One region of the Rothia endophytica genome, then DNA from elsewhere that is predicted to be linked to it. Evidence: predicted binding sites of a transcription regulator. Region 1 holds the regulator's gene; each other region holds the start of a gene.
What was found. Region 1 encodes LexA, which represses DNA repair genes until DNA is damaged. Its sites were predicted from a motif close to TCGAACANNTGTTCGA; they were not measured.
Positions count from the first base shown of each region.

Region 2: ABD982_RS08745 (tyramine oxidase subunit B) is a predicted target of LexA. The motif match lies at 4,062-4,077, and genes of this name have one in related genera.
Region 3: uvrA (excinuclease ABC subunit UvrA) is a predicted target of LexA. The motif match lies at 4,828-4,843, and genes of this name have one in related genera.

Region 1 covers NZ_BAABKP010000002.1:36,458-43,022, reverse strand. The annotation lists gene hflX (GTPase HflX) at 1-194, shown strand, start outside; gene ABD982_RS06690 (ATP-dependent DNA helicase) at 194-2,227, shown strand; gene lexA (transcriptional repressor LexA) at 2,299-3,012, opposite strand; gene ABD982_RS06680 (LysM peptidoglycan-binding domain-containing protein) at 3,232-3,840, shown strand; gene ABD982_RS06675 (histidinol-phosphate transaminase) at 3,878-4,987, shown strand; gene hisB (imidazoleglycerol-phosphate dehydratase HisB) at 5,021-5,653, shown strand; gene hisH (imidazole glycerol phosphate synthase subunit HisH) at 5,654-6,334, shown strand; gene ABD982_RS06660 (hypothetical protein) at 6,335-6,505, shown strand; gene priA (bifunctional 1-(5-phosphoribosyl)-5-((5-phosphoribosylamino)methylideneamino)imidazole-4-carboxamide isomerase/phosphoribosylanthranilate isomerase PriA) at 6,530-6,565, shown strand, end outside.
Region 2 covers NZ_BAABKP010000003.1:135,866-142,430, reverse strand. The annotation lists gene ABD982_RS08765 (M16 family metallopeptidase) at 1-915, shown strand, start outside; gene ABD982_RS08760 (hypothetical protein) at 1,040-1,843, shown strand; gene ABD982_RS08755 (response regulator) at 1,862-2,524, opposite strand; gene ABD982_RS08750 (sensor histidine kinase) at 2,565-3,803, opposite strand; gene ABD982_RS08745 (tyramine oxidase subunit B) at 4,328-5,512, shown strand; gene ABD982_RS08740 (M13 family metallopeptidase) at 5,597-6,565, opposite strand, start outside.
Region 3 covers NZ_BAABKP010000001.1:1,245,834-1,252,398, reverse strand. The annotation lists gene ABD982_RS05655 (ABC transporter transmembrane domain-containing protein) at 1-133, shown strand, start outside; gene ABD982_RS05650 (ABC transporter ATP-binding protein) at 99-1,868, shown strand; gene ABD982_RS05645 (formate--tetrahydrofolate ligase) at 2,019-3,728, shown strand; gene ABD982_RS05640 (MBL fold metallo-hydrolase) at 3,799-4,497, opposite strand; gene uvrA (excinuclease ABC subunit UvrA) at 4,867-6,565, shown strand, end outside.

The sequences.
Region 1 (6,565 bases):
CCCGTCTGCATCAGTGGGATGCCGAAATCCTGCGCACTGCCTTTGTCTCCGATGGAACCTACGTTCAAGCGCTGGTGCGCGATGAGGTTGCCTCAGAACTATCGGAGTTTGTTCTAGATGATGAACTCTTTGAAATTCTGCAACTCGAAATCGATGAGGCGGTGGCTGCTGGCGCCGTCGAAACCACCCGTTAATGAGTGAAACCGTCAGTGCACCTACCGGGCAGGAGCTAGAAACCCTGCCCGGTGCTAAATCTGCTCTAGAACTTCTTGACACGGTGGTGGAGCGCAGCGGAGGCCAAAAACGGGACGGCCAGCGCACCATGGCAGCACACGTTGCCCGCTCGCTGGAGACTGAAAAGCACCTGCTGGTTCAGGCGGGCACCGGCACTGGTAAGTCCTTGGGGTACCTGGTCCCTGCCATTGTTTCGGCCCAGCACAGCGAGAAACCCATCATCGTTGCCACCGCTACTCTGGCGCTACAGTCCCAGATTGTACACCGAGATATCCCGCGCCTTCTCGAGGCGCTGGGGGACCAACCCGAACACGAAACTGATGTAGCCATCCTCAAGGGTCGCAATAACTATGCCTGCCTGCACAAGGTTGAAGGCGGCTACCCTGATGACGACGGTGACACCCTTTTCGAAATGGACGCTACCACTGGCGCTACCGGCAAATTGGGTGAAGAGATTCTCCGCCTGCGCTCCTGGGTGCAGACCACCGATACCGGCGACCGCGATGAGCTGCTTCCCGGTGTCAGTGACCGCGCCTGGCGACAAGTTTCAGTAACTGCCTCGGAATGTCTGGGACGTAAGTGCCCCCTCATTGAGGAATGCTTTAGCGAAAATGCCCGCACCCAGGCAGCCGATGCAGATATCGTCATCACTAACCACGCGCTCTTGGCGATCAACGCCTTTGAGGGCGTCAACGTTCTGCCTGAACACGAGGTCGTTATTATCGACGAGGCTCACGAACTCGCGGACCGAGTGACCGGTGCGGTGACTGGCGGGCTTTCACCTCTCATGATCAGCAAGGTTGCTCGCAGCGTCCGCAAACACACCACAGCCGACCACAAAGCCTTAGAACAAGCGGCTTTGAAACTGGATGATGCTCTCAACGGTGTGCCTGCTGAACTGATGGCCAGGGGGTTGCCTGACCGCGTCGCTGCGGCCATGGAGCAGGTGCGCGATGCCGCTCGTTCTGCCCTTACTGATACTAAGTCGGGTGAAAAGGATGCGGATGCTGGCCGGCAGATGACGCGGGCTAGCCTCACCGAGGTACACGACACCGCCGAGAAAATGCTGCAGGCAGACCCTCAACACCAGGTAATTTGGGTGTCCCGCCAGGGCTCGTGGGAGCCGGGTCGTGGTTACGTGGCAGCCTCCGATGATGATCCTGCAACCCTCAACATCGCCCCTATTTCTGTTGCGGGTTACCTGCGCGAAGGTCTCTTTGACGGCCGCACCGTGGTGCTCACCTCGGCAACGCTGGCACTGGGGGAGTCCTTTGAAGCAACAGCTGGCGCCCTGGGTCTCATGGGTTCAGGCGCGCCGCGCTGGGATGCTATCGATGTGGGTTCGCCTTTCAACTACCCCAAACAGGGGGTTCTCTACCTAGCATCAGACCTACCCAAGCCCGGACGTGGGGTATCAATAGAACAGCTGGACCGCATCGTTGAGCTGGTGGCTGCCTCCGGCGGCGGTGCACTGGGCCTCTTTTCTTCCAAACGAGGTGCGGAACTTGCCGCCGAATATGTGCGTGAGCGAACTGACCTCAACATCCTCTTACAGGGAGAATCATCCCTGCGAGCACTGGTTAAGGAATTCGTGGAAGATACAAATTCCTGCCTCTTTGGCACCATGAGCCTGTGGCAGGGAGTGGACGCCCCGGGGGATTCCTGCCGCCTGGTCATTATGGATCGTATCCCCTTCCCTCGGCCGGATGACCCGCTTTCACAGGCACGTTCGCGTGCTGTCGCCAAGAACGGTGGTAACGGTTTTATGGCGGTATCAGCCACTCACGCGGCTGTTCGTATGGCTCAGGGTGCTGGACGTCTGGTGCGCTCAGTGAACGACCGCGGTGTTGTTGCGGTTCTAGATTCGAGAATTGCTACCCAGCGGTACGGTAGTTATCTGGTGAAAACGCTGCCGCCTTTTTGGGCTACCCAGAATAAGAACGTGGTGCTGGGCGCCTTAGAGCGTCTGGCGCAGATTGTTGAGACCCCCTAAGGGTATGGGTATATAAGAAGGGCTAGGTCAGCATGACCTAGCCCTTCTTGTGTGAGATGGTACTTAGCGCGTTAGAGGCTACGCAGAACCGAGACGACCTTACCCATGATGGTGGCTCGGTCACCCAGGATTGGTTCATACTGGGTGTTCTGGGGCAGAAGCCAGGTGTGGCCGTCACGCTGGCGGAAGGTTTTGACCGTGGCCTCGTCCTCTAAGAGGGCTGCAACGATGTCACCATTTTGAGCGGTATTTTGGGTGCGGACTACGACCCAGTCACCGTCACAGATAGCGGCGTCAACCATGGAGTCGCCCTTGACCCTCAGCATGAAGAGATCGCCGTTTCCCACTAGCTGGCGGGGCAGGGTCATGACATCTTCGATTGATTGTTCGGCGGCGATCGGTGAGCCAGCTGCGATACGGCCAACTAGAGGTACCGTTGCTAAGTCTTCGCTGCTCTGTTCGAAGGTCGGTAGGAGGGGTAGCCGAAGCACAGACGTCTCTGTAGCGGGTTCAGCCTGCTCACCCTCACCGAGAATCTCGATAGCGCGCGGACGTTTGGGGTCACGGCGAATGTAGCCCATCTCTTCAAGACGGCTCAGCTGATGAGTCACCGAAGAAAGAGACGCCAAGCCCACCAGGTCGCCAATTTCTCGCATGGATGGCGGGTAACCGTGCTCGTCGATGGCCTCTGAAATGGCCTCCAGAATATTTTTCTGGCGGGCAGTAAGCGGGCGAGATCCCTTATTTCTAGGGCTGGCCGGAGTGTGCTGGGTGCGTTCGCTCACGGTGTGCTCGTCTCTGTTGGTCCTAAAATGTCAGCCACCTATTGTCTAATGATCCAGGTGGTCTTCTAAGACTATGCCACCAAAACAGTTTATTCAAACACTTGTTCTAATTTTTCTCGACTATGTTCGAGTTTTCTGATAGAACATAAGTACTAGATTTTTTAGAACATTCATTCGACCATGGGTTGAATGTTTGAGCAGTCGTTAGGAGAAGGACAAATGAGCGCTATCGCCCTACCGGATTTTATGGCTCCTGCTTCTTCCAAGAAGCCCCTCAACTCATTGCAGGCACAGGCTGACGCCCAGCGTTCACGAGCAAAAGCTAACTCGACTTTCACCACCCCCCAGTATCGAATTCGTACCGTTGAGCCTGGAACTTTCAGACGCCACCAGGGTGCTCAAACTGCGGTAACACGACCGACCCAGCAGGGGCAGCTCCTCGCCCCAGTTTCTGCAGCACAGACTTCTCAGGGGGTAAACCAACAGAAGAAGCGTGGTTTGCTAGGAGGAGCCGTGCGTTTAACACGTAAGGGTCGCTTGGTGTTCCGCGGCATCCCTGCGCTGACTCTTGCTGTCCTCATCGTGCTGGGAGCCTTGACTTTCATCAACCCGGGCGAAGCGAAGAGCTCAACCGGTGAAATGGCAACTCAGGTTAGTTCTACTATGACGGTTATGCACGGTGACTCACTCTGGTCCATTGCCGCAAAAGTTGCCCCGGGCCAGGACAATCGAGACGTTATTAACCACATTATGCAAATCAATGATTTGAGCACTGCCCGGGTCGAGCCTGGCCAGGTGCTTGAGGTACCGGTCTACACTTCGAAATAAAATGTTCGATATGAGCTAGCGCGGCTAGACTGGTGGGGTGACTAATTCTATGGACTCTCTCTCTGCCCTCCCTCTGCGCGATGATCTGCGGGGCCGTTCACCCTACGGTGCGCCCATGATTGATGTGCCCGTGACTCTCAACGTCAATGAGAACACCCATCCCATGCCCGGTGAGGTTGTAGATGCGATTAGTCGCGATGTAGCTGCTGCAGCCCTCACGCTCAACCGCTACCCCGATCGCGAATTCTCATCGTTGCGCCAGGAATTAGCAAGCTACCTTGGTCACGGTCTGACCGCAGAGAATCTTTGGGCAGCAAATGGCTCCAACGAAATTCTGCAGCAAATCATGCAGGTCTTTGGCGGCCCCGGGCGAAGCGTCATGAGCTTTGTGCCCACCTACTCTATGTACCCCCTCCTCGCGGACGGCACCAACACTACTTTTATTGCCGGCTACAGGGCTGAGGACTACTCCCTGTCCACCGAGTTGGCTCTTGCTCAGATTCAGGAGCATCGACCCAACATCGTCATCCTCTGCTCACCTAATAACCCCACCGGCACCGGTCTTGAGCTTGGCGTGATCGAGGCTGTCTATGAGGCGGTGGCCGCTTATAACGGCATTGTAGTGGTCGATGAGGCCTACGCTGAATTCGCCCAAGACCGCTCCCGCAATGCTTTGACCCTACTCTCTGGGCGCCCCAACCTGATTGTTACCCGAACTATGAGCAAAGCCTTTGCCCTTGCAGGTGCTCGTCTTGGGTATTTCGCCGCAGCTCCCGCAGTCTGTGACGCTGTCCGCCTCGTCCGTCTGCCCTACCATCTTTCGGCGGTCACCCAGGCGACGGCTGTAGCTGCGCTTCGCCACCGCCAGCAACTCCTGGCTAATGTTGATGATATTCGAGCACAGCGCGACCGCATCGTAGATCACCTGGCCGGCTTAGGGCTAAAGCCCGCCGTATCAGACTCAAACTTTGTCTTTTTTGGTGGGTTGAAGGATGAGAAAGCGGCTTGGCAATACTTGCTGGATGCCGGCGTTCTGGTACGTGATAACGGTATACCCGGCTACCTGCGCGTCACCGCCGGAACAGAGGCAGAAACCAGTGCATTCTTAGAGCATATGACGGCATACATCGAGACATTCGAGCGATAATTTTTCTTGACCACACCATACATTGAGGTAGACATGGCAGTACCCCACCAAACATCAACTGGGCTAGGCCCCCGCATTGCAAAGATGGAGCGCAAGACCAGTGAATCATCGGTCAGCGTCGAGATCAATCTGGACGGTACCGGAGTGTCAGACATCGACACCGGCGTACCCTTCTATGACCACATGCTGACCGCACTTTCTAAGCACTCACTCATTGATATGACCATCAAGTGCTCGGGGGATACCCACATTGATGTGCACCATACCGTTGAAGACACCGGGATCGTGCTGGGCGAGGTTCTACGTCAGGCCCTGGGTGATAAGGCCGGTATTCGCCGCTTTGGTACCGCAACGGTGCCCCTAGATGAAGCGCTGGCGTCGGCAGTCGTTGATATTTCAGGGCGCCCCTATCTGGTGCACACCGGTGAACCTGCCGGCTTCGAGTTCCACCTTATCGGCGGGCACTTTACTGGTTCGATGGTGCGCCATGTATTTGAAGCTTTTGCTTACCATGCCGGTATTTGCCTTCACATTACCTTGTTGGGTGGCCGCGATCCCCACCATATTGCTGAAGCTGAGTTCAAGGCACTGGCACGGGCCCTGCGTCAGGCAGTAGAACCAGATCCCCGTCACGCAGGTATTCCTTCCACTAAGGGAGCACTCTAAATGGCAGAGCCCCAGCAGAAACCTTTAGTTGTCGTTCTGGATTACGGCGCGGGAAACGTCCGTTCAGCGGTTCGTGCCCTTGAAGAAGCCGGAGCAGAAGTGCTCCTGTCACGTCGCGAGGCTGATGTGCTGGGTGCTGATGGTCTGGTAGTGCCCGGGGTAGGTGCCTTCCAGGCGGTGATGGACGGTCTGAAGCAAGCAGATGCTATCCGTATGATCGGACGTCGCGTGGCCGGTGGGCGCCCCGTTCTGGGGATCTGCGTTGGCCTTCAGGTGATGTTTGAGCACGGCGTTGAACACGGCATTGACACCGAAGGTTTGGGTGAGTGGCCTGGAACCGTCGAAAAGCTACAAGCTGATGTGGTACCTCACATGGGCTGGAATACGGTGCGCCCGCCGGCTGGCTCCCGCCTCTTTGCGGGGATTGAAGAGGAGCGCTTCTATTTCGTGCACTCCTACGGCGTGCAGAGCTGGGACTTTGATCAGAACATCGAATCTATGGTGCCCCCTCAGGTCACATGGTCCCATCACGGCACTGACTTCATCGCCGCCGTTGAAAATGGACCTTTATCGGCTACCCAATTCCACCCCGAAAAATCAGGGGAAGCTGGCCTAAAGCTCTTGCGCAATTGGCTGAACACATTGCCCGTGACCGGCCGTATCTCAGTGCAGGAGGACTAAATGTCCGCTTCTACCTCAGGCCTGCTGCTGATGACCATTGGCATGATGTTCGTAGGCGGCGCTTATTCTTTTTATCGACAGAAAATTACTTGGATAGCCCAGCTTATTTTGCTGCTGGTGGGGCTCGGCTTCGCTGGCTATGGCCTCTACATTGTGCTCAACTACGGGTAAAAAACCTCATTTTTAGGAGAAACTATGACTGAACGACTTGAACTATTGCCCGCAGTAGAT
Region 2 (6,565 bases), on a different contig from region 1:
GTATTTTTTCCTGCATTCACGCTCCATCAGCTTGACGACCAGATTCAAGCGGTAGCCACCGAACGTTCTAACAGGTTAGCTAAAGCACCCGGCGGAGTCCTCCCATGGCCGCACCTTACCGGACAGTTCTGGTCTGATTATGCCAACGGGCATGATGGTAGCGGCGACCTGGATCTCCAAGACCGAGCCACCACTGCCGTCCTCATCGACATCCATCGGCGTTATTACCAGCTGCATGAATCTGCTCTAGTCATTCTTAGTCCCCTGCCTGCTGAACAAGTATTCAGTTATGTTGGAAGCGCTCTAGCTAAACTAGGGTTGACTCGCCCAGAAAACAGTGGTTTTTTGGTAAAAATAAGTCAGAGGAAAGGCGCTGGGCAGTCTATTCAACAGAGTGTCACCAACTATTTGGAGCAGCCTGTAGAGTGGGGTTCACGAAGGATTTCAGTGACCCGCACTGTCGATACAGACACAATCAGCTCCCTCTTACTAGGTACCTTGCTGGTGGCAGAAACCCTGTCGGGTGTGCGAGCCTTGGATGCCAGCGCAGGTATCTTTGGGGTTGCTGATACCCCTTACGATGACCTGTTTGTTCTGGTTGATGATACCAACGCCCCGCTTGACCCTGCCGATCGGTTTAGTTCAGTCAAAACAGCCCCGGATAGCGCTATGAAACTTGCTGTCCAGCGGGCAATACTTCGACTGGAAAGCAACACTTCTAACGATCAGAAGATCTCGCGCGTGATGGCTCGTGATGCTGTTATTCGACGCGATCCCCACTACATCCCTGCCCTGACAGACCGCCTCCGTGGCATAGAAGAACAGTTGGACGCTGTACGAGAGCTAGCCAACGAGGCTGCCGTTACCCTTGAAAACCAGGTCCTCGCGTCCTTAGTAATTGGCACTAACCTCTAAGAGGAATACCACTATGTTTACCCCAAAGAATTACACTCTCGTTGCTACTAGTGATCACAGGTCAGAGAATACTTTTATCACTATCGGCTGGCCTGCTGCCGCTAGCAAAAACTATGCAGAAGCCGTGGCAGCAGCGACAGAGCAGACCAACCAAAGTGTTGGTAACCAGCTGCTACTGACTAAACAGGACAATGATCAGCAGGCGGGGTCAGCGTCCTTTGTGCTCAGCCCAGCAAATGCACAGGCTTGGGTGCAGTACTTTACGCAAGCTCTCGATGAAAAGGCTGAGCCTGCCAGTGCTCAAGCTACAGTGGCTATTGTTGCTCCTGAAACTGTGGCCCAGAGCTTTCCCGAGCCTGCTCCACCCTCTGCATTTCAGGTAGCGGAAGTGACCGCTAACCTCCAGCGCTACCAGCAGGGCTCAACAGAGCACATCATTATCACAGGCCCGGAGCCAGCAACCAAGGCGGGGAGCCTCGAAACCTTTGTGGCCATGTGTTTGCTTATGAACCCAGCGAATCCTCTCGTAGCATCATGGCTACCTGCCGGGATTAACCTTCAGCCGATGCGCGCATTGATTGAAGGCAAACCACACATCATCTGGAGCTTCAGCGGAGATAACGATGAAAGCAAAGAGACATTAGAAATTCTAGGGAGCGTGGCGCAAGCTGTCGTCAATATTCCTGAAACTTATAGCGAGACGGAATTTGAGCAGGTCAAAAAATTTGCGTTCAGCAATCTTAGCCGCTCGCATCTGGCACCCGACGATTTAGCGAGATTCTTAGCGCAGTACAGCGTGATGGGTTGGGGTGTTGACGCTTTGCTAGATATGCACCGCATCGACAGCCTTAGCTTGGAAGATCTTGCCCCAGCCTTTGCCGGGCTCGTCTACCCTATCGGGGCTGTGCTAGGAATCGATCTCGGCTAAAAATAGCAAAGCTATGGGTTACCAGGTTTTTAGGTTGATTAGGTTGTATTCAATAGCTTTAACTAGAATCTGAACCCTATCGCGCACCTGCATTTTTTCCATAATTTTCACAAAACGCGCTTTAATTGTGGATTCAGTAACGAAAAGTTCTGCGGCCATCTCTTTATTATTTAGACCGCGTGCAAGAAGCTCAATGACCTCTATTTCTTTCGCGGTAAGAACTGACATGAGTTCTTCGTCGGGAGAAATTTCGGCAGGAACTGACTGCTCAAGCCCTTGCACCACATAGCGGGTAACCTCGGGAGACAGTACTGATCCCCCATCATGAACGGTGTGGATTGAGCTGGTGACCTCTTCGGGGCGGGAGTCCTTTACCAAGTACCCCGAGGCACCTGCCCGCAAGAGTTCAACAACATAGCGATCAGTCGCAAAGGTGCTCAGCCCTAATATTCGTATGTCGGGGAAAGAATGATGAATATACTGGGTTGCCTCGACACCGTCCATCAGAGGCATCTGCATATCCATCAAAATTACATCTGGCTGTAGGGCCCTTGCCTGTGAAATTGCCAGCTTGCCATTTGAAGCTTCCCCCACCACTTCCAGGCTTTCATCGGAGGAAAGATAATCCTTCAAAATATTACGAATAAGGGATTCATCATCTACGAGGAGGACTTTAACCATGAATGGTTCCTTCACTGTCTGTACAAGCTAGAGCGGCAGCTTAAAAAGCTTTGGTCACTGTTTTAGGCAGGGGAAGGCTAACCTGAATCTTCCACACACCGTGGTCATTTTGATAAGACGATGTTCCACCCAAATCATGAAACCTAGCCTTCATTGATTCTAACCCGGTCAAAGATGAAGAAACGGGTTCGTTATGAGAGATGACGTTCTCTGAGGATAGCGTGACGTTACGCTGACCCACTGTGAGGTCGATTTTTACAGATCCCTCAGGGGAACCATGCTTGAGAACATTGGTCCCTATCTCACGAGCTGTACGTCTTAGCGCCTGTCGAGATACCAAAGGAATAAGGCTTACATTTCCATCAACGGTCAGCGTAACAGTAAAGCCTGCATTTTCTAGGGCATCAGATATTTTATGTAAATCGTGAGTCAGGGCTAGAGCCGATGTGGTTTCCCCTGAAAGAGAGGCGTCGCCCAGCAGCAAATTCTCTTCCGCCTGGGGAGCGCTGGGTAGCTCGCCGTTCAGTGAGTCATTTTTCTCGGCTTTAAGGACAGTCACCAGCTTGCGAAGATCCTCGAGCGCTTGACTCGCGGAGTCCCCGATTCCGGTCAGAATAGCGGCTATTTTTTCTGGATCCTTTGCAAACTGTGCACGCCGAGCCTGCATAGCAATGATGGTGACTTCATGGGCAACAATATCGTGTAACTCGTAGGCAAGGCGCGTGCGTTCCTCATTCCGTGCCTGGAGCTGGGCTTCCTGAATAGAGATAATCTTTTGCTGGTCTTTTTCCCGCTGAAGCCGGAACCTTCTGAGGACTAACCCTGTGATGTATGAAAAAAGTGCCACGGATGATGTAAAGAGCTGAGTGATTGAAGCGCCGAAGTCCCAACCCGGATACACAACAAAAACACACAGGACAATACCGAATGCCACGACCTGACGTTTTGTAGCCAGGTAAGCGCAATACACAGGTACCAGAATTGACGCCGATGAGAACCCAGCCCAAACGAAACTGGAATCGTTATAAAGCACCGTGATGTTGGCAAGAGAAAAATACCAGCCATAAATGCCGGGCATGAGCCCGAATCCCATCATAAAAACGGGCAGATAGGCAATGGCAACAGCCCATACACGATTCTGCGTATCTGTATTTTCATAGATTCCCGAATATAAATCGACCGCAATAAAAATAAATACCAGGCAGATAAGCAGCGCCCTCAGGTAGGGGCCAAGGGGAAACCACTTCTTACGGGAAGCACTAGTGAGGCTCGTCGTCATGGGTTTATGCTATCAACCCTCGTGCAGTGCTACCTCGGAACGTATGAGGGTTAGTCACATATTCCTGACTTGCAAAGCCAATGAAAGAAAGTAGGAGACATGCTAGATGCTGAGGCAGGGGAAGCTTTAACATCAGTATCCTGCGGCAAAGTAGCAGCATGCGCAGGTGAAAAGCCGAGGGTGAGAGCTGAGACGATAGAGGTAACTGCCAGTACCTTACGGATATTCTTCATGGTTTGGAGTCCTTAGTGGTGTGAGTCAAACTGTTGTTCCGTTATCTATTGTGAAATAACGAGTCCCGCTAGCACCTATACAAAAGTTCAGAGGTGGAGTACTTGTTTTTATACTTAAGTTCAATATCTGTAGATTCCGCCTTCTGCACCTAACAAGCAATCTCTGCTCGCATACCTCTACGACCAGAAGATGAGCGGTCGCTGTGCCTAGAAACTCTCTTATCTCGCGCTCTCAAAGATGGTAGATTAAGTCGTCTAAATCTTTACCACACAATCACGAGGTGCCCCCGCTTGCCCACTAATGATGCTTACCTCAAAGCAGCCGTCGATGCTGAACTGAACCCCGGCTACCCCGCAGCAGAGTTCCGTTATCTCAGCGAAACCGACATGATGGCAGCCGGCGTTGAAGATGTCACCGCCTGCATCGACGCCATGGAAGAAACCCTGGCACTGCACGCCCGCGGCGACTACCGCATGGCAGGTCACCTGGGCGAATCCCATGGCTCCAAGGTGCAGTTCCCTATCAACCCCACGCACGAGGGTATGCCCGCGGACGGCCCCGACCGCCGTTTTGTCACCATGCCCGCCTACTTGGGCGGCTCCTTCCGCATGACCGGTGTGAAGTCTTACGGCTCTAATGTGAGTAACCGCGAGCAGGGTCTACCCCGCTCCATTCTCATGCTGGCCCTGCACCACACCGTGACTGGTGCCCCTCTTGCCTACATGAGCGCCAACCTGCTCTCTGCCTACCGCACCGGTTGCACCTCCGGCGTCGGCGCCCGCCACTACGCCCCCAAAAACGCCAAGGTGCTCGGCCTGTTAGGTCCTGGCGTTATTGCCAAGGCAACCGTAGCTGCCCTGATCGATGCCCGACCCACCGTGGAGTACATTAAGGTGCTGGGGCGCAGCACCAAGGGTATTGAGAGCTTCATTGAATGGGCGCAGGACAAGTACCCCACCAAAACTGTGGAACTGGTTGAAGAACTAGAGCAAGTTGTGCGCGATTCTGACATCGTCACCTTTTGCACCTCCATTCACGTGGGCGACCCCGAAACCTACCCCACCGTGCGCCGCGAATGGGTCAAGCCCGGCGCTTTCTTCGCCATGCCCGCTGCCTGCAACTTGGATGAAGGGATGTTTGAAGACGACGTGCGTCTACTGGTCGATAACGCCGGCATGTACGACGCTTGGGCTGAAGAAACCGAACCCGGAGCCTCCCATAACTATGTCTCAATCATTGGTTGTAAGTTCAACGACCGCGTGCACAACGGCCTGATCCCTGCCGAGCGTCTGCGCGATTTGGGTGAGGCACTCAATCACCCCGAGCCGCAGGATGATGAAGAGAAAATCACCGTCTACTCCGTGGGTGGCATGCCTATTGAGGATGTCGCCTGGGGTACTGTGGTCTACCGCAACGCCGTGCGCAAGGGCGTTGGCACCGTGCTGAACCTCTGGGACGCACCCGCTATGGCATAGCCTGCCCCCGCTTTTAAGGTGAAAGGACGCCGCACAGTTAGTGTGCGGCGTCCTTAGATTTATATCAGCAGAAGCGTCGGCTCGCTACCAGATGCGCACGCGATCCTCGGGTGCCAGGTAAAGCTTGGCGTCCGGCTGAACATCAAAGGCGGTGTAGAACTCATCGATGTTGCGCACGACGCCGTTGACGCGGAACTTCTCGGGGGAGTGGGGGTCCACTGCCAAGAACATCTCGGCAGTCTGGGGTCGAGTCTTCATGCGCCATGCTTGCGCCCAGGAGTAGAAAACCCGCTGGGTAGCGCTCATGCCGTCCATCTCGGGGGCGGTTTCAAGGGTCAGCCCCTGGCGTTCCAGAGCAATCTTATATGCCTTAAGGGCTATAGAAAGACCGCCTAGGTCACCAATGTTTTCACCCAGGGTCAGCTCACCGTTGACCTTAAACTTCTCAGCATCTAGGCCATCCGGGGTGTAAGCGTTGTACTGGTCCACCAGGGTAGCAGTGCGCTGGGTGAACTCCTCGCGGTCAGCATCGGTCCACCAATTATTCAGTGCACCGGTGCCATCATACTTAGAGCCCTGGTCATCAAAACCGTGGCCTATCTCGTGGCCAATCACGCCGCCAATAGCACCGTAATTGACCGCATCGTCAGCCTCGGGGTCAAAGTAGGGCGGCTGCAGAATCGCTGCCGGGAAGACAATCTCATTAGCCGGGGGCATGTAGTAGGCATTGACGGTCTGCGGAGTCATCAGCCACTCAGTCTTATCCACCGGCTGACCAATGCGACCCAATTGGAACTCGTGCTCAAAGAAAGCAGAGCGGCGCAGGTTCTCAAAGAGATCATCGGTCAGGCTCAGCTCTGAGTAATCACGCCACTTATCGGGGTAACCGATCTTGGTGACGAACTTGCCCAGCTTCTCTAGAGCGCGCTCACGGGTCTCATTGGTCATCCAGTCCAGGTCAGTAATCGACCGACGGTAGGCCTCTAGCAAGTCGTCCACCAGGGCCAGCATTTTCTCTTTATGAGCCGGCGGGAAGTGAACGGCAACGTACTC
Region 3 (6,565 bases), on a different contig from region 1:
GGAGGCTATTACGGCCTCCATCCAGAAGGTTGAATTCATTCAGGTCAAAGACCCGCAGAGCGTGGGGCTGACCGTACAGGCTAAGGACGGTGATTACCGTGGCTCAACTCCTACCGGTAACCCCCACAGGTAAAACTTGGGCGCTGCTATGGCGTTCTGTCAAAAAGACCCCCTGGCAGTTCGCCCTGCTCATCATGCTGTTTGTGGCTAGCTCTCTGATTTCCTTGGTCATGCCGTTGGCGGTAGGCCTCCTCATTGATAGGGCTTCGACCGGTCAGCTCACCGGTTTTCCCTGGGGTTTCCTGGGTGCTATTGCTGCAGCGACTATAGGTGGAGCTCTGCTGACCCGGGCTTGGACTTTTCAGGGCCAGAGGTTGGGTGTGCGTCTGAACCGGGACCTAGGTATCGATCTGGTGGACGCCTCCCTTAGCCTGGATGCGCAAACGGTGGAGGATGCGGGTTCTGGCGACCTGCTTTCGCGTCTTACCGACGACATCGACTCGGTGAGGCAGGTACTGGCTCAGGGTCTACCTGAGTTTGGGTTCATTGTGGTGATGATGCTGGTAACCATTGGTTCCATCTTCACAGTCAACCCCTACATTGGTCTGGTCACTGTGCCCATGGTAGTGGTCATGACCGTAATGCTCTCCATTTTTCTCCCCAGAATCGGGGCACGCATCAAACAGAAAACTGAGGCTGTCTCTGCTTTCACCGTAGCGTCCACCGAGAACATCCGCGGTGCCTCCACCATTGAGGAGCTGGGTGTTCAGCAGGCACGTCTGAGGGTGCAACAAGACCGGGCCGAGGATGTTTACCGAATCGCTGACCGGTTGGTTGTGATTCGCTCAACCTACTGGGCGTTGGACGGTTTCAACTCTTACCTGCCCCTGGTACTTTCCATCATGTGGGGTGCTGTCTGCGTTCAAAACGGCTGGGCAACCTGGGGGGACGCCGCCACGGCTTCAATCCTGCTCTTCAACATGCGAATCAACGCCGATATCTTCACCTATTGGTTAGATAAGCTGCGGGAAATGTCAGTCACCATGGGCCGCGTCTTCGGCGTGATTGACCTAGCTGAACATCAGGCTCGAGGGCGCGCAACCCGCGCTGAGGAGGCCTCCACTCAATCAGCAGCAGTTGCGGCGCTCGCAGAGGCAGCTCCCAGCTCCAGTCAAAATAGCGTGGTGAGCTTGCGCGATGTTACCTACGGTTATTCGGCGCAGAACCCGGTGATTCGTTCCATTAGTTTGGAACTGCTTCCCGGTGAAACAGTTGCTCTAGTGGGGCGCTCCGGGTCAGGTAAAACCACCCTGGCGCGACTTATCGCTGGTTCACTAACTGCTGACCGGGGGAGCGTCCTGGTTCAAGGCCAACCGGTGGGCAATGGGCTCTACCCCACCCAGGTGGACCAAGCCGGGCGTCCTGCCCTGCTGATCTGTACCCAGGAAGCCCACCTCTTTCTGGGTACAGTCTCAGAGAACATGCTGGTAGCAGCGCCGGCAGCCAGCCACCAGCAGCAGCTAAATGCCCTGGAAGCTGTGGGAGCTGATTGGGTTGCTCATTTGCCCAACGGCCTGGAAACAGAAATAGGTGGTAGCGCCCACGAGCTGACACGGGATCAGATCCAGCAACTTGCACTGGCGCGTATCGTAGCGGCCAACCCGCACGCCGTCATCCTGGACGAATCCACCACCCAGCTTGATCTGGCGGACGCCCGTGAATCATTGAGGGCTGTCATGCAGGGCAGGGCGGTCATTATCATTTCGCATGATGCCCGCATAGCCTCCCTTGCTGACCGGGCCGTACTCCTAGAGGAGGGCGAGCTGGTGGCTGAGGGCAGCCCGGCTGAAATCTTTGCCCGAGCCTAATCGGCGGCGTCCTGCCCACATTCACGGGTAGGGCGCCGCAGGTCCAGTTTTCAACACAGCCGTCAAACGCCTTAACTAATGCCGTAAAGATGAGCTGGCACACTAAACTTGGGGTGGCAAACCCAGCACGTTAGCAAGGAAGTTCACACCATGAGCAAGCCCTTCCCCTCAGACCTCGAAATCGCGCAGGCCGCGCCCATGCAGCCGATTACAGAGATTGCAGCATCAACTGGCATCAGCGAAGAGCGCTTAGAACCTTACGGCAAGTATGTTGCCAAAGTTCTTCTGGACGAAACAACCACCGCTGAGAACGCTCTGAAGAAGGGCTCCAAGTACATTGTGGTCACTGCTGTAACCCCCACACCCCTGGGCGAAGGAAAGACCGCTACTTCTGTTTCCCTGGCTCAGGGTATGGCTCATATTGGCAAGAAGGCAACGCTGACCCTGCGTGAACCGGCTCTCGGCCCGGTCTTTGGTGTCAAGGGCGGCGCATCGGGCGGTGGCTACTCGCAGATTGTCCCCATGGAGAAGCTGAACCTGCACCTAACCGGTGACTTCCACGCCATCACCAGCGCGCACAACCTACTTTCAGCCATGATTGATAACCATCTGCACCACGGCAATAAGCTCAACATTGACGTCCGGAATATCTCCTGGCGCCGCGTGATGGACATGAATGACCGCTCCCTGCGCAACATCATCGTGGGTCTGGGCGAACGCATGGACGGCGTGCCCCGCGAGACCGGCTTCGATATCACCCCTGCCTCCGAAGTTATGGTTATTGTCTCTCTGGCTTCTAGCTTTACAGACCTGCGTGAGCGCCTAGCCCGCATCGTGATCGGCTACACCATGGATGGTGGGCCTATCACTGCTCAGAACCTCAGGGCTGACGGCGCCATGGCAGCCCTTTTGCAGGATGCCTTCAACCCTAACCTCCTGCAAACCTTGGAGCACACCCCGGCACTGATTCACGCCGGTCCCTTCGGCAACATCGCCACCGGTAACTCCTCGGTAGTCGCTGACTATGTGGGACTAGAACACTCCGATTACGTGATTACCGAAGCCGGCTTCGGCGCCGACATGGGTGCTGAACGTTTCTTCAACGTCAAGTGCCGCACCTCAGGTCTCAAGCCCAACGCCGCCGTCCTGGTGGTCACTGTGCGCTCACTCAAGTCCCACTCGGGCCTCTATAAGATTGTTCCCGGCAAGCCCCTGCCCGAACGAATGTTGCAGGAGTCACCCGCTGACGTTAAGGCGGGCGCCGCAAACCTGGTGAAGCACATTGAGATTGTTCGGAGCTTTGGTGTTCAGCCGGTTGTTGCTATCAACGCCTTCCCCAGCGACTTTGACTCCGAGCACGAGGCAATCCGTATGATTGCTGAAGAAGCTGGCGCTCGCGTGGCCATCCACCGCGGTGTGGCTGAGGGTGGTGCTGGCGTAACTGAGCTGGCTGAGGCTGTTGTTGCTGCCTGTGATGATGTTAGCGATCTGGTCTACACCTATGAGGACTCTGACTCACTGTCAACCAAGATTGAGAAGGTTGCAAAAAGAGTCTACGGTGCTGATGGTATCGAGGTTGCCCCCGCTGCTGCTCAGCAGCTGGCTAAGTTTGAGGAGCTGGGCTTCGGCCACCTGCCGGTGGTTATCGCTAAGACCCACCTGTCCATTTCATCAGATGCTTCCCTCAAGGGTGCGCCCACCGGCTGGACGCTACCGGTTCGTGAAGTGCGTCTGGCTGCTGGAGCTGGCTATGTGTACGCTATCTGCGGCACGATGCGCACCATGCCCGGTTTGGGCGCTTCGCCATCTGCTGAGCGCATCGGCTTTGATGAGGACGGCCAACTGGTAGGTCTCTTCTAAGCCGCTTTTTAACCTAAAGTTATAGCAAAAAGGACGCCGGGAGTAAGCCCCGGCGTCCTTTCAACCTGTACTACCAGCCTCTGGCTTCCCACTCATCAAGGTTGCCACGGTCAGCGCCCAGGGTGGTGTGCTGACCGTGACCGGGGAGCACTACGGTGTTGTCGTCGAATACGCTGAAGATTCTCTCGCGCACATCATTCAGCAACTGCTTGAAATCAGCAGGGGTGTCGGTCTTACCGACACCGCCGGGGAAGAGAGAATCGCCGGTGAAAAGAAGCACCGGGGTGCCGTCATCCTCAGGCTCCTGGTAGACCAGGGCGATAGAGCCGGGAGTATGGCCGCGCAGGCTAATTACCTCAAGGGTGATGTCGCCAAAAGTGAGGGTTTCACCGCCCTGTAAGAGGTGCGCGACCTGTACATCTTCTTGCTCAAGGATGGAAGGAGCGTCAGCTGCACCGCAGTAGGTTGCGGGGGAGTAGGTTGCAACCGCGGTGGGGAGTGCCCGTATATGGTCCCAGTGCGAATGGGTCGTGATGAGTGCTTCTATACGAGGGTCGCCCTGCTCGCGGAGCGCGCCTGCACCGTCCTCACCGGCTGCAGCCAGCACGAAGGTGTTGATGCGCTCAAACTCGTCAGCAGCATCAATTAATACCTGTCTGCCATCACTCTTAGCGGTAATGAGATAGACGTTGTTCTCCATCTCCGAGACCGCGAGTGAACGAACGGAAACGGTGGCAGAGTCAAAAATTAGTTTTCCAGCTTCAGTCATACTCTCATGGTAGATTCCAAGAGCTACAAAGAATAGAGCGAAAGCCTAGCAATCTCTCACAGAGATTAAAAGAAACCCAGGTGTCCCCACGGGGCAAACCTACAATGGACCTATGCCTTCTAATCCGGTCGGTGCCCCTTTACCCCAGAACGGCGTGCCCACCGTTTTACCCGGTGCCTGAAGTTTTCTCGCTTGGACGGTGGGCGATGTGCTGATGCCGATGCCTCCTCCACTATGGGCTTGCAGGCCATCACCCTCGCTGAGGATTTTATGCCACCAGCCTAAGACTGAACGGTGCCCAACGTGCAGACACAGGATGCGCCTGGGGTATAGAATATATATTCGAAACCCGCAAACGATAGGTGAACTATGGCAGGATCAGCCCCACAAAAGACTAAGCAGGATCTCTCACACATCCGCGTTCAAGGCGCCCGTGAGAACAACCTTAAGAACGTGAACCTGGATATTCCGCGCGACGCCATGGTCGTCTTCACCGGACTGTCCGGTTCAGGTAAGTCATCCTTGGCTTTTGACACCATTTTCGCCGAAGGTCAGCGCCGCTACGTAGAGTCACTGTCCTCCTACGCCCGTATGTTCCTGGGCCAGGTGGATAAGCCCGATGTTGATTTCATTGAGGGCCTGTCACCGGCTGTTTCGATTGACCAGAAATCGACCTCCAAGAACCCGCGCTCTACCGTGGGTACCATCACCGAAATCTACGACTACATGCGCCTGCTCTGGGCGCGCGTGGGGCACCCACACTGCCCTGTCTGCGGTGAGGAAATCTCTAAGCAATCCCCCCAGCAAATCGTGGACATCCTCATGGGCTACCCCGAAAAGACCAAACTTCAGGTACTGGCGCCGGTAGTGTCAGCCCGAAAAGGGGAGTTCGTTGACCTTTTCAAAGAGCTGAGTAATCAGGGCTATTCCCGCGCCAGGGTTGATGGGGAGACCATCCAGCTGCAAGACGCCCCTAAGCTCGAAAAGCAGTACAAGCACACCATTGAAGTGGTTGTTGATCGTATTGCCATCAAAGAAAGCGTGCATCAGCGTCTCACCGACTCAGTAGAGACAGCCCTCGGCCTGGCTGATGGTAAAGTCCTGATTGATTTTGTGGATGTCGACCCAGCAGCAGCTGACCGAACCCGCAGCTTTAGTGAAAACCTGGCTTGCCCTCAAGGGCATGCACTGCAGGTGACCGAGATTGAACCTCGTGCCTTCTCCTTCAACTCTCCCTTCGGAGCCTGCTCAGCTTGTGACGGTATTGGGTCTAAGCTCCAAGTGGATGAAGACCTTATCATCCCCAACCCGGACCTCTCACTTGCTGAAGGCGCTATCACCCCCTGGTCCCAGGGTAAGTCAACCAGTGAATACTGGCTGCGGCTACTAGCAGGTCTAGGCGACGAACTGGGCTTTGAGCTCACCACCCCCTGGAAGAACCTTCCCGCCAAAATCAAAAAAGCAATCCTGCACGGTAAGGACTACAAAGTCACCGTTGCCTACAAAAACCGTTTTGGTCGTGAGCGCCGCTACACGTCGGGCTTCGAAGGAGTCTACGGCTATATCAAGCGTAAGCACGAAGAGACCGAATCTGACTGGTCTAAAGACCGTTATGAGCAGTACATGCGCAACGTGGCGTGCGAAGCCTGTAACGGAGCGCGTCTTAACCCCACCATTCTGGCCGTCAAGGTGGGAGGTCACTCGATCGCCGATGTCACCGAGATGCCCATGCGTGATGCCCTCTCTTTTGTGCGCTCGCTGTCCCTTAGCACTCGCGAAGCGCAAATCGCTGAGCTAGTGCTCAAAGAGATTGACGCCCGCCTGCAGTTCCTGCTGGATGTAGGCCTGGACTACCTCAACCTGGCGCGCTCTGCTGGCACCCTCTCCGGCGGTGAAGCACAGCGTATCCGCCTGGCTACGCAGATTGGATCGGGTTTGGTAGGCGTCCTCTACGTGCTCGACGAGCCTTCAATTGGTCTGCATCAGCGTGATAACCGCAGACTCATCGAAACCCTCACTAAGCTACGCGACATGGGCAACACCCTGATTGTGGTGGAGCACGATGAGG